2 regions of the Luteimonas sp. TWI596 genome follow, and region 2 is predicted to be linked to the other one. Evidence: riboswitches for the same ligand, from Rfam matches in the RefSeq annotation. Region 2 holds a riboswitch; the other holds the start of a gene.
What was found. Region 2 has a riboswitch for cobalamin ahead of btuB (TonB-dependent vitamin B12 receptor). Riboswitches for the same ligand answer to the same signal wherever they lie in the genome.
Positions count from the first base shown of each region.

Region 1: linked by a shared signal. The riboswitch ahead of metE (5-methyltetrahydropteroyltriglutamate--homocysteine S-methyltransferase) and the one ahead of btuB (TonB-dependent vitamin B12 receptor) in region 2 are both predicted to bind cobalamin.

Region 1 covers NZ_JBDJMU010000015.1:73,604-78,881, reverse strand. Annotated here, with positions in the region: gene ABE487_RS12585 (phosphatase PAP2 family protein) at 1-415, shown strand, start outside; gene ABE487_RS12580 (oxidoreductase-like domain-containing protein) at 447-626, shown strand; gene ABE487_RS12575 (LysR substrate-binding domain-containing protein) at 642-1,571, opposite strand; gene ABE487_RS12570 (NAD(P)H-dependent oxidoreductase) at 1,684-2,394, shown strand; cobalamin riboswitch at 2,413-2,645, shown strand; gene metE (5-methyltetrahydropteroyltriglutamate--homocysteine S-methyltransferase) at 2,855-5,173, shown strand; gene ABE487_RS12560 (FecR domain-containing protein) at 5,210-5,278, opposite strand, start outside.
Region 2 covers NZ_JBDJMU010000008.1:9,097-14,374, reverse strand. Annotated here, with positions in the region: gene ABE487_RS07825 (NAD(P)H-binding protein) at 1-378, opposite strand, end outside; gene btuB (TonB-dependent vitamin B12 receptor) at 489-2,360, opposite strand; cobalamin riboswitch at 2,489-2,707, opposite strand; gene ABE487_RS07815 (TfoX/Sxy family protein) at 2,728-3,087, opposite strand; gene ABE487_RS07810 (GAF domain-containing protein) at 3,084-3,566, opposite strand; gene bioD (dethiobiotin synthase) at 3,639-4,340, shown strand; gene ABE487_RS07800 (efflux RND transporter permease subunit) at 4,387-5,278, opposite strand, start outside.

The DNA.
Region 1 (5,278 bases), on a different contig from region 2:
GCGCCGCCGGCCGTTCCTGGCCAACGGCGCGCCGGTGTGTACGCCAGGCGAGGCCGCGCAGCTGCGCGACAGCGGCTCGTACCCGTCGGGCCACACCGCGATCGGCTGGACCTGGGCGCTGGCGCTGACCGCCGTCGCCCCCGATCGCGCCGATCCGCTGCTGCAACGCGGACGCAGCTTCGGCGAGAGCCGACTGGTCTGCAACGTGCACTGGTACAGCGACATCGTGCAGGGGCAGGTGGTCGGCGCCGCGACCTTCGCGCGGCTGCAGGCCGAACCGGCGTTCCTGGCCGACCTGGCGGCGGCGCGCGACGAGGTCGCCGCCCAACGTGCGCGCGGCGCCCGGCCCGAGGGCTGCGACGCGCAGACCGCCGCGTTGCGCCTGTCGCCGCTGCCGGCCGCCGACGATCGCTGAGGCCGGCGAGCTGCGCGACAATGGCCGCGCGATGAGTACGACACCTGTCCCAGACCCCGATCCGCGGCCCGAACCGCCTGAGGCCCCGCTGCCGAGCGACTGCTGCGACAGCGGCTGCCCGATCTGCGTCTACGACCTGCACGCCGATGCGATGGCCGACTACCGCGCCCGGCTGGCCGCGTGGCGCGCGCGGCATCCTGGGGCCGACTGACGCGCGCGGCCGGGTTTACGCGACCGCTGCGAAGCGCGCAGCGTGCCGGGCCAGGAACGCGTCGGCCTCTGCGCGCAGCCAGGCGCCGACGGCGGCGACGGCCGGTGTGTGCGTGGTACCGGGCGCGGCCAGCAGGCGGAAGTCGTGGCCGTCGAGCGCGGGGCCGAACGGGGCCCGCAGCACGCCGTCTTCCAGGGCGTCGGCGACCAGGGCGACGCTCGCCAGTGCGATGCCTTGGCCGGCGATCGCGGCCTGGATGGCATGCGCTTCGTCGGAGAAGCCGAGTTCGCCGCCGTGCGTGTCCGGCAGGCCGGCGGTTCGGCACCAGCGCGGCCAGTCGGGGGTGTGGGCGTCCTGCAGTCGCCAGGCGTAGCGCAGCCGCGGCACGGTCGCCAGCGCCGTCGGGCCGGCCAGCGCCAGGCCGGGGGCGCAGACCGGAATGAAACGTCCAGGCAGCAGCGGCCAGGTTTCGACCTGCGGAGCCGGTGCGGGGCCGTAGCGGATCGCCAGCTCCGTGCCGCCGGCGGCCAGCCGGACCGGGTCGTCGGCTGCGTGCAGGTGCAGATCGACTTCGGGCGCGGCCGCAGCGAGCGCCGGCAGGCGTGGCAACAGCCAGCGGGCGGCGAAGCCCCGGGTCGTGCTCAGCGTGACCGCGGGGCGGCGCGTCTGCCGTTGCAGGTCGGCGACGGCGGTGGCGATGCCATCGAAGCCGCCGCGCACGCTCGGGTACAGGCGTTGCCCAGCCTCGGTCAGCCGCACCTGGCGTACTTGGCGTGCGAACAGCCGCAGGCCCAGCCAGTCCTCGAGCTGGCGGATGCGGTGGCTGACCGCGGTGGGCGTGAGCGACAGTTCTTCGGCTGCGGCCTTGAAGCTCTGGCGTCGGGCGGCGGCCTCGAACGCGCGCAGTGCGCTCAGCGGTGGCAGGCGGGCGGGGCGATCGTGCATGAGCGCAATTCATCCATCGGACGAGAAAACATCGTTTGTCGGGCTCTGGGCCGGCGCCAATCATGCCGGAGCGCCGCAGTGCGCATTCTCTCCCAGCTTCGCCAGGTGAATCATGCTCAGCTTGCTCCATCTCGACGGCAGTGCCCGTCCCGGTTGTTCGGGCGAGGTCCCGCACGGCTCCCATACCCGCCGGCTCGGCGCCCGTTTCGTCGCGCGCTGGCAACAGCGGCGCCCCGGTGATCGCATCGTCTATCGCGATCTCGCCCTGACGCCGCCGACCCATGTCGACGGACGCTGGATCCATGCTGCGTTCACGCCGCTGGCGCAGCGCACGCCGTGGATGATCGAGCGGCTGTCCGAGAGCGATGCGCTGATCGATGAGCTGCTCGGCAGCCCGCTCGTGGTGATGGGGGTGCCGATGTACAACTTCGGTATGCCCGCGCCGGTCAAGGCCTGGATCGACAACATCGTGCGCGTGGGCCGCACCTTCGGTTTCGATCGCGCGCGCGCCGGTGCGCCGTACTGGCCGATGCTGGCCGGTCAGGGCCGCCGCGCCGTGCTGCTGGGTGCGCGCGGCGATCACGACTATGACCCCGGTGGTCGCAACGCCGGCGACAACCTGGTCGAGCAGGGCGTGATGACGCCGCTGCGCTACATGGGCATCACCGACGTCGACCGGGTCGCGGTGGAATACGACGAGTTCGCCGATGCCCGGCTCGCGGCCTCGATCGCGCGCGCCGAGGCCGCGGTCGATGCGCTGGTCGATCGCCTTGCCGAACAGGCCGATGCGCGGGAGACGGCCGCCGCGGCCACGCCCGCTTGACCGCCCGTGCGGCCGGGGCTACCGTGTCGCCGCCAAGGTTCATCTCTTCATGCGAATGAAGCGATGATTAAAAGGGAAGCCGGTGCGCCGCATGGCGGCAATTCCGGCGCTGCCCCGCAGCGGTAACTGGAAACGACCCCCGTCAACGCACTGGCGCCCGTCCGGGCCGGGAAGCGACGGGCAGTAGGCCCACCACCTCGCAGGTGGCCCGTCCATGAGCCCGAAGACCTGCCTTGGCCGTGCGCACCGACAGGCGCGCACGTACGACCTGGGGCCTCCGCGGGGAGGTGCACGGGCATCGCGCCGCGCACGTCGCGGCCGGTCCCGCACGTCCGCACGCAGGCTCCGGTTCGCCCGAGGGGGCGAAGGTCGGCCGTGTGGCAGGCGGGCGCGCGCAGGCGCGGTGCACGCCATGCGGACCCTTCGTTCCTCAATCCCACGCATTGAGGACGCATCCACCATGACCGGCATCACCAATCTCGGCTTTCCCCGCATCGGCCGCAAACGCGAGCTCAAGCGCGCCGTCGAACGTCACTGGCGCGGCGAGGCCGACGCCGCGCAGTTGCAGGCAGTGGCGCGCGACCTGCGCCTGCGCCATTGGCGCCTGCAGCGCGAGGCCGGCGTCGCCACGCCGCCGAGCAACGACTTCTCGCTCTACGACCAGGTGCTCGACGCCGCCTTCGGCTTCGACGCGATCCCCGAGCGCTACCGCGCGCTGGCCGATGCCGATCCGCTGGCCGGTTACTTCGCGCTGGCGCGGGGTCATCAGCAGGACGGCATCGACCTGCATGCGCTGGAGATGACCAAGTGGTTCGACACCAATTACCACTACCTGGTGCCCGAACTGCAGGCCGGCCAGCGCTTCGCGCTGCGCGACGACAAGCCGGTGCGCGAGTACCTGGAAGCCAAGGCCGAGGGGATCGAGACCCGGCCGGTGCTGCTCGGGCCGGTCACGCTGCTGTGGCTGTCGAAGACCGTCGACGGCAGCGATCGCTTCGCGCTGCTCGATGCGCTGCTGCCGGTGTACGCCGAGTTGCTGGCACGCCTGCACGCCGCCGGCGCGGCCTGGGTGCAGATCGACGAGCCGGCGCTGGTGCTCGACCTCGACCCCGCGGTGCGCGCGGCCTTTGATCGGGCCTACGCCACGCTGGCGCAGGGCGCGCGGCCGAAGCTGCTGCTGGCGACCTACTTCGGCGCGCTGGACGACAACCTGCCGTTGGCCGCGTCCTTGCCGGTCGACGGCCTGCATGTCGATCTGGTGCGCGGGCGCGAACAACTCGATGCGGTGCTCGGCGCGCTGCCGGCCGGGCGCACGTTGTCGTTGGGGCTCGTCGACGGCCGCAACATCTGGCGCACGCGGCTGGACGATGCGCTGGTGCTGGCGCGCTACGCGATCGATGCGCGCGGCGACGATGCGGTCTGGCTGGCGCCGTCGTGCTCGCTGCTGCATGTGCCGGTGGACCTGGCGGGCGAGACCGCGCTGGATGACGAACTGCGTGGCTGGCTGGCCTTCGCCCGGCAGAAACTCGATGAACTGCGCCTGCTGGCCGAGGCGCTGGCCGATCCCGATGCCGCCGAGCCGGCGCTGGCCAAGGCGCGCGATGCGATCGCCGCGCGGCGCGCCTCGCCCCGCGTGCAGCGGCCGGAGGTCGCCGCGCGGGTGGCTGCACTCGACGCGTCCGCGTCGCGTCGCGCGACGCCCTATGCCGCGCGTCGGGCCGCGCAGGATGCGCTGCGCCCGCTGCCGCTGTGGCCCACGACCACGATCGGCTCGTTCCCGCAGACGCTCGAGGTCCGGGAGGCGCGTGCAGCGCACAAGTCCGGCAAGCTGAGCCAGGCCGACTACGATGCGTTCATCGCCGACCAGATCGCGCAGTGCGTGCGTGTGCAGGAAGACCTCGGGCTGGATGTGCTGGTGCACGGCGAGTTCGAGCGCAACGACATGGTCGAGTACTTCGGCGAGCAGCTCGATGGCTTCGCGTTCACCAAGAACGGCTGGGTGCAGAGCTACGGCTCGCGCTGCGTGAAGCCGCCGGTGATCTACGGCGATGTCGCCCGCCCGGCGCCGATGACCGTGCGCTGGTCGCGCTACGCGCAGTCGCTGACCCCGCGGCCGATGAAGGGCATGCTGACCGGCCCGGTGACAGTGCTGCAATGGTCGTTCGTGCGCGACGACCAGTCGCGCGCCGATACCTGCCGGCAGATCGCACTGGCCTTGCGCGACGAGGTGACCGACCTGGAGGCGGCCGGCATCGGCGTGATCCAGATCGACGAACCGGCGCTGCGCGAGGGCCTGCCGCTGCGGCGCGCCGATTGGGCGGCGTATCTGGACTGGGCGGTCGAGAGCTTCCGCATCAGCGCCTCGGGCGTGGCCGACACCACCCAGATCCACACCCACATGTGCTACTCGGAGTTCAACGACATCATCGAGGCGGTCGCGGCGATGGACGCCGACGTGATCTCGATCGAGACCTCGCGCTCGCGCATGGAATTGCTCGAGGCCTTCGTGCGGTTCCGCTATCCCAACGGCATCGGCCCGGGCGTCTACGACATCCATTCTCCGCGCGTGCCCGATGTCGAGGAGATGACCGCGTTGCTGCGCCGGGCGGCCGAGTCGATTCCGGTCGCCCAGCTGTGGGTCAATCCCGATTGCGGGCTCAAGACCCGCGGCTGGCCGGAAACGCGCGCAGCGCTGTCAGCGCTGGTCGCGGCGGCGCGCACGCTGCGTGCGCATGCCGATCGCAGCCGGACGGAGGCGGCCCCCGCCGTGCCGGCCTGACCGCACTGGCCGATGCCGGATGTCGCGACGCGGCCGTCAGCGCCGGCCGACGTCGCGGCGCCCGGCATCGCCGGTCGCCCGCTGGGCCGGGGCGCGGCGCAGTTG
Region 2 (5,278 bases):
CAGCGGAAAGACGATGCGGTTGTACAGCCAGCCGCCGTGCCCGCGCGTCTCGCCCGCGCCCACGCCGGTGATCGCGATCAGGCGCCGCACGCCGCTGTCGCGCATCGCGGCGATCGCTGCACGGGTCGCATCAGAGAACACCGTCGTCGGCCTCGGGCTGGCGACGCCCAGGCTCATCACGACCGCATCGTGCGCGGGCATGCGTTGCGCCAGGAAGCGGGCGTCGTCGGGGCGGCCGACTACGATGTCGACGCCCGCTGTGGCGGTGAGCCGATCTGCCGACCGCGTTTGCGCCGTGACCCGGTGGCCGCGCGCCACCGCCTGCGCGACCAGCCGTGTGCCCACGCCGCCCGACGCGCCCATGACGAATACGCGCATTGCTGTCCCTGCCAAGCCGGTGCCGGCCGACAGTCTCGCAGATGCCGGGCGATGCGGCCGGGGGGGGGGGGGGGGGCGAGGCGGCCCGCCCCCCCGCGACCGGCACCGCGTCAGCGCGCGAGCGGCTGCCAGCGCAACGCCAGGCCGTACTCGCGCCCGGGCTGGCGGTACCACGCCACCGTCTCGTAGTCCTTGTCGAGCAGGTTGGTCGCCCGCGCCTCGAGCGTCCACGCGGGTGCGAACGCCCACGCCGCACGCAGGTCGAGGGTGCCGTAGCCGCCGACGCGCAGCGTGTTGGCGGGGTTGTCGTAGCGGCCGCCGGCGCCGCGCAGCGTAGTGCCGATGCGCAGGTCGCCAAAGCTGCGATCGATGTCGAGCCGGCCGCTGCTGCGCGCGCGTCGGGCGAGCAGGTTGTCGCGGTAGGTGCCCTGGCTGCGGTCGCGCGGGTCGACGTGACTCAACTCGGTCGACAGGTCCCAGCCGGCGAGGGTGGTCGCGAACGTCAGCTCGGCGCCACGGATGCGGGCCTCGTCGATGTTGCTGCCGCGACCGACATAGTCCGGCGGCGGGTAGACGAACACAATCAGGTCGTCGATGCGGCTCTCGAACACGTCGAGCGACCAGCGCCACTGGGCCGCCTGCTGCGAGATGCCGAGATTCACGCTTTTGGCGCGTTCCGGTTTGAGGTCCGGGCTCTCCGAACCGGGGAAGTACAGGTCGTTGAAGGTCGGGGCCTTGAAGCCGGTCCCGGCGCTGGCGGTCACGCGAAGGCCGTGGGCCAGCTCCATGCCCCAGCCCAGGCTGCCGGTGCCGTGGCCGCCGAACTGCTCGTTGTCGTCGTGGCGCAGGCTCGCCTGCAGGCGATGCGCGCCGAAGCGGCCGCGGTACTCGACGAACGTGGCGTAGTTGTCGCGCGCCGTCACCGCGTAGCGGGTGTCGCTGTCGACTTGGTCGGCCTGCCAGTCGAAGCCCAGGCTCAGGCCCTGGGTCGGCGCCAGGCCGAAGTCGGCCTGCACCGAGGCGGTGTCGCGGCGGGTGTCGATGCGGCCGACATGACTGCGCGTGCCGGTGTCGGCATCGCGGAAGGAGGTGCTCGACTTGTCGTAGGCACGGCCGGCCTGCGCGGTCAGGCGCACGACGTCCGAGGGCGCGTAGGTCAGTGTTCCGCCTGCCACCTGCTGCACGATGTCGGCCTCGTTACCGCCGAAGAGGCTGCCGTCGAACTGATTGAACGCGTCGGCATGCAAGGCATGACCTTCCAGCCGCAGCGCGTCGGTGAGCTGCACGCCGGCGCGCAGGTTCAGCGAACGGTTGCGGTAGCCGTCGCGGTCGGGCTCTTCGACGAAGCACCCCTGGAACAACGCCGACGAGCCGCGGCAGGCATCGATGCCGTCGGTGCGCTGGAACGCTGCATCGACACCGAACCAGCCCCGGCCGCTGCGGCCGCCGATGCCGGCGCTGGCTTCGCGCAAGCCGTGGCTGCCGGCGCCGATTCGTGCGTGCGGCGCAATCGCGCCGTCGTGGCGGCGGGTGAAGATCTGGATGACGCCGCCGATCGCTTCCGAGCCGTAGAGGCTCGAACGCGGGCCGCGTACGATTTCCACGCGCTCGATCTGGTCGACCGGCAGGTCCTGGATCGCCGGCATGCCGGCGGTCGCGCTGCCGATGCGTACGCCATCGACGAGCACCAGTACGTGGTCGGATTCGGCGCCGCGCAGGAAGATCGAGCTCAGCTTGCCCGGGCCGCCGCTGTTGCCGATCTGGATGCCGGCGCGGCCGCGCAGCAGCTCCGGCAGGTCGCGCGCCTGGCTGCGTTCGATCTCGTCGCGGTCGATGATCTGCGCCGGCACGAGGGTGTCGGCCAGCGCGGTCTGGGTGCGATTGGCGGTGACGAGCACGGCGTCGAGTTCGCCGGGAGCGGCGAGCGCCGACGGAGCGAGCAGGGCAGTGGCGATCGCCACGGTCAAGGTGCGGAACGGCATTGCGGTCTCCTTGCGCGCGCGCATCGAACGCGCGGCGGGCGGGCGAAGATCGCGGGAACGGGCGCACACGGACCGCCGTCCAGGCGCAAGGCGCACCCGGAACGTCGTCGCAATGCCCGCCGCATCGCAATCAGGTGGAACTTCGAGGCCGGTCTCCGGACTTGCGCGTGGGCGGTCTGAGCCCAGGCGTCGCGCCTTCCCGTGCACAGGGCACAGTGGCGAGAAGCGACGCTTGCACACGCTTACCGTTGCGGGGGCAGTGCCGGAATGGGGTTGCCTCGCGGCGCCCGCACCGGCTTCCCGTTTCAACCCAGGCAGGCCGGGTCACCGCGAAGCAGGCGCGATTGTACGCCAGCGCTCGTCCGGTTCAGCGTGCGTCGGGGTCGCCCGGCATCGCGTCGTCGCGATCGGCCGCGTCGTGCACGATCGTGGTGACCGGGCCGCCCGCGGTCCGTGCGCGCGGGTCGGGCAGTTGTGCGGTCGCCGCTTCGGCGGCCTCGGTCAGCTGCAGACGCCGAGCTTCGGGGACCTCCTGCCAGTGGCAGTCCAGCAGCGCGCCCTCGATCGAGTACAGCAGGTTGAGGCTGGGTCGGAAGCCGGCCCGGCGCACGCGCACGAAGGCCTCGACCGCGCCCGCTGCTTCGAGGTCCTCGCGCGTGCGCAGCCCCACCTGTCGCAGCCACGCCGCCGACTTCGGCCCGAGGTTGCGCAGCTTCGGCGCGCTCAACGCGCGTGCTCGACGTAGAGCCGTGCGAGCGCCTCCAGCCCGGCCTGATCGTCGGCGTCGAACCGGGCCGGCAGCGGACTGTCGAGATCGAAGACGCCGATCAGGCGGTCGCCGTCGACCAGTGGCACGACGACTTCAGACCGCGACGCAGCATCGCAGGCGATATGGCCTGCAAAGGCGTGCACGTCGTCGACCCGCTGGGTCTGCCGGGTGCGCGCTGCGGCGCCGCACACGCCCTTGTCGAGCGGAATACGCACACAGGCCGGCAGGCCCTGGAACGGGCCGACGACCAGTTCGGTCCCGTCGTAGAAATAGAAGCCGACCCAGTTGAGGTCGGGCAGGGCGTGGTAGACCAGCGCCGAGAGGTTCGCGGCATTGGCGATGGGGTCGGATTCGCCGTGCAGCAGAGCGCGGGCCTGTGCCGCGAGCGCGGCATACTGGTCGGCCTTGCTGCCGCTCAGAGGTGTGGATGTGAACATGTCGCGCAGTGTAGCAGCGGGGTCGCACCCGCCCGGCCGCGCCGTCGCTGGCGTCCCGATAGGCGCACCGGTATGAGCGCGCGCACGTGCCTGGTCACCGGGACCGATACCGGCATCGGCAAGACCCACGCCAGCGTGGCGCTGCTGCAGGCCTTGCGTGCCGATGGTCGCCGCGCGGTCGGCATGAAGCCGGTCGCCAGCGGCTGCGATTGGCAGGACGGTGGCTGGCGCAATGAGGATGCGCTGGCGCTGCAGGCCGCCAGCCGGCCCCGGCCGGCATACGCCGACGTCAACCCGGTGGCCCTGCCCGAAGCGACCGCGCCGACCCTGGCCGCACGCGCGGCCGGCGTGATCGTCGATGCCGCCGATCTGCACGCGGCGCACGCGCGGCTCGCCGCGGCGGCCGATGTGGTGCTGGTCGAAGGCGCTGGCGGCTGGGCTGCGCCGCTGGCCGAGGGCATCGAACATGCGGACCTGGCGCGGTGGCTGGGCGGCGCAGTGGTGCTGGTGGTCGGGCTCCGGCTCGGCTGCCTGAGCCATGCCCGGCTAAGCGCACGCGCGATCGCGGCCGACGGCTGTCGGCTTGTGGGTTGGGTCGGCAACCGGATCGATCCAGAGTTCTCGCGCGCAGACGACTATCTCGGCCTGCTTGCCGATGCGCTGCCGGCGCCGTGCCTGGGCGTGCTGCCGTTCGTCGGCGACGGGGGCAGCGCCGACGCGGGCGCCCTGGTGCTCGATCCGGCCTGGATCGACGCGCTGCCGCGCCGGCTCTGATCGAGGGCGTGGCATCCGCGGCATGCGCCGCGGATGCCCGACGTGCTCAGTGCCCCTGGGGCACCGGCGTCGCTGGGTTGCCGTCGTGCCCGTCGGCGTCCGTGGCGGCCACCGCGCCCCGGTCGTGGCTGTGGTCGCGCGCCAGCAGCAGGTAGAACGCCGGCAGCACGAACAGCGTGAACGCGGTGCCGATCGACATGCCGGCGGCGATCACCAGGCCCATCGAGAAGCGCGCCGCCGCACCCGGACCGCTGGCGATCAGCAGCGGCACCATCGCGAACACCAGCGCGGCCGTCGTCATCAGCACCGGTCGCAGGCGGATCGCGGCGGCCTGCTCGATCGCCTCGGCCTTGCTCAGACCTTCGTTGATCTGCAGCTTGTTGGCGAACTCCACGATCAGAATGCCGTGCTTGGAGATCACACCCACCAGGGTGACCAAGCCCACCTGCGTGTAGATGTTGATCGACATGCCGGGGAAGGCCTCGATGCCGGCGAACTGCAGGATGCCCGACACCAGGCCCAGCGCGTTGAGCACCAGCAGTGCGCCGCTGATCGCCATCGGCACGGTGATCAGCATGATCAGCGCATCGCGGAAGCTCTCGAACTGCGCGGCCAGCACCAGGAAGATGATCACCAGCGCGAACGCCAGCGTGATCAGCATCGTGGTGCCTTCCTGCTTGAACTGCCGCGACTCGCCGGCGTAGTCCACGCTGTAGCCCTGCGGCAGCACGTCGGCGGCGATCTCGTCGAGGACCCGCAGCGCCTCGCCCTTGGTCACGCCCGGTCGCGGCGCGAAGGTGATGCCCACCGCATTGAGCTGCTGGAAGCGCTTGAGCGACTGCGGCTGCGCGCTTTCCTTGAACGAGACCACCGTCGAGAGCGGGATCAGCTCGCCGCTGCGGGTACGGGTGTAGTAGTTGCCGAGTTGCTCGGCATTG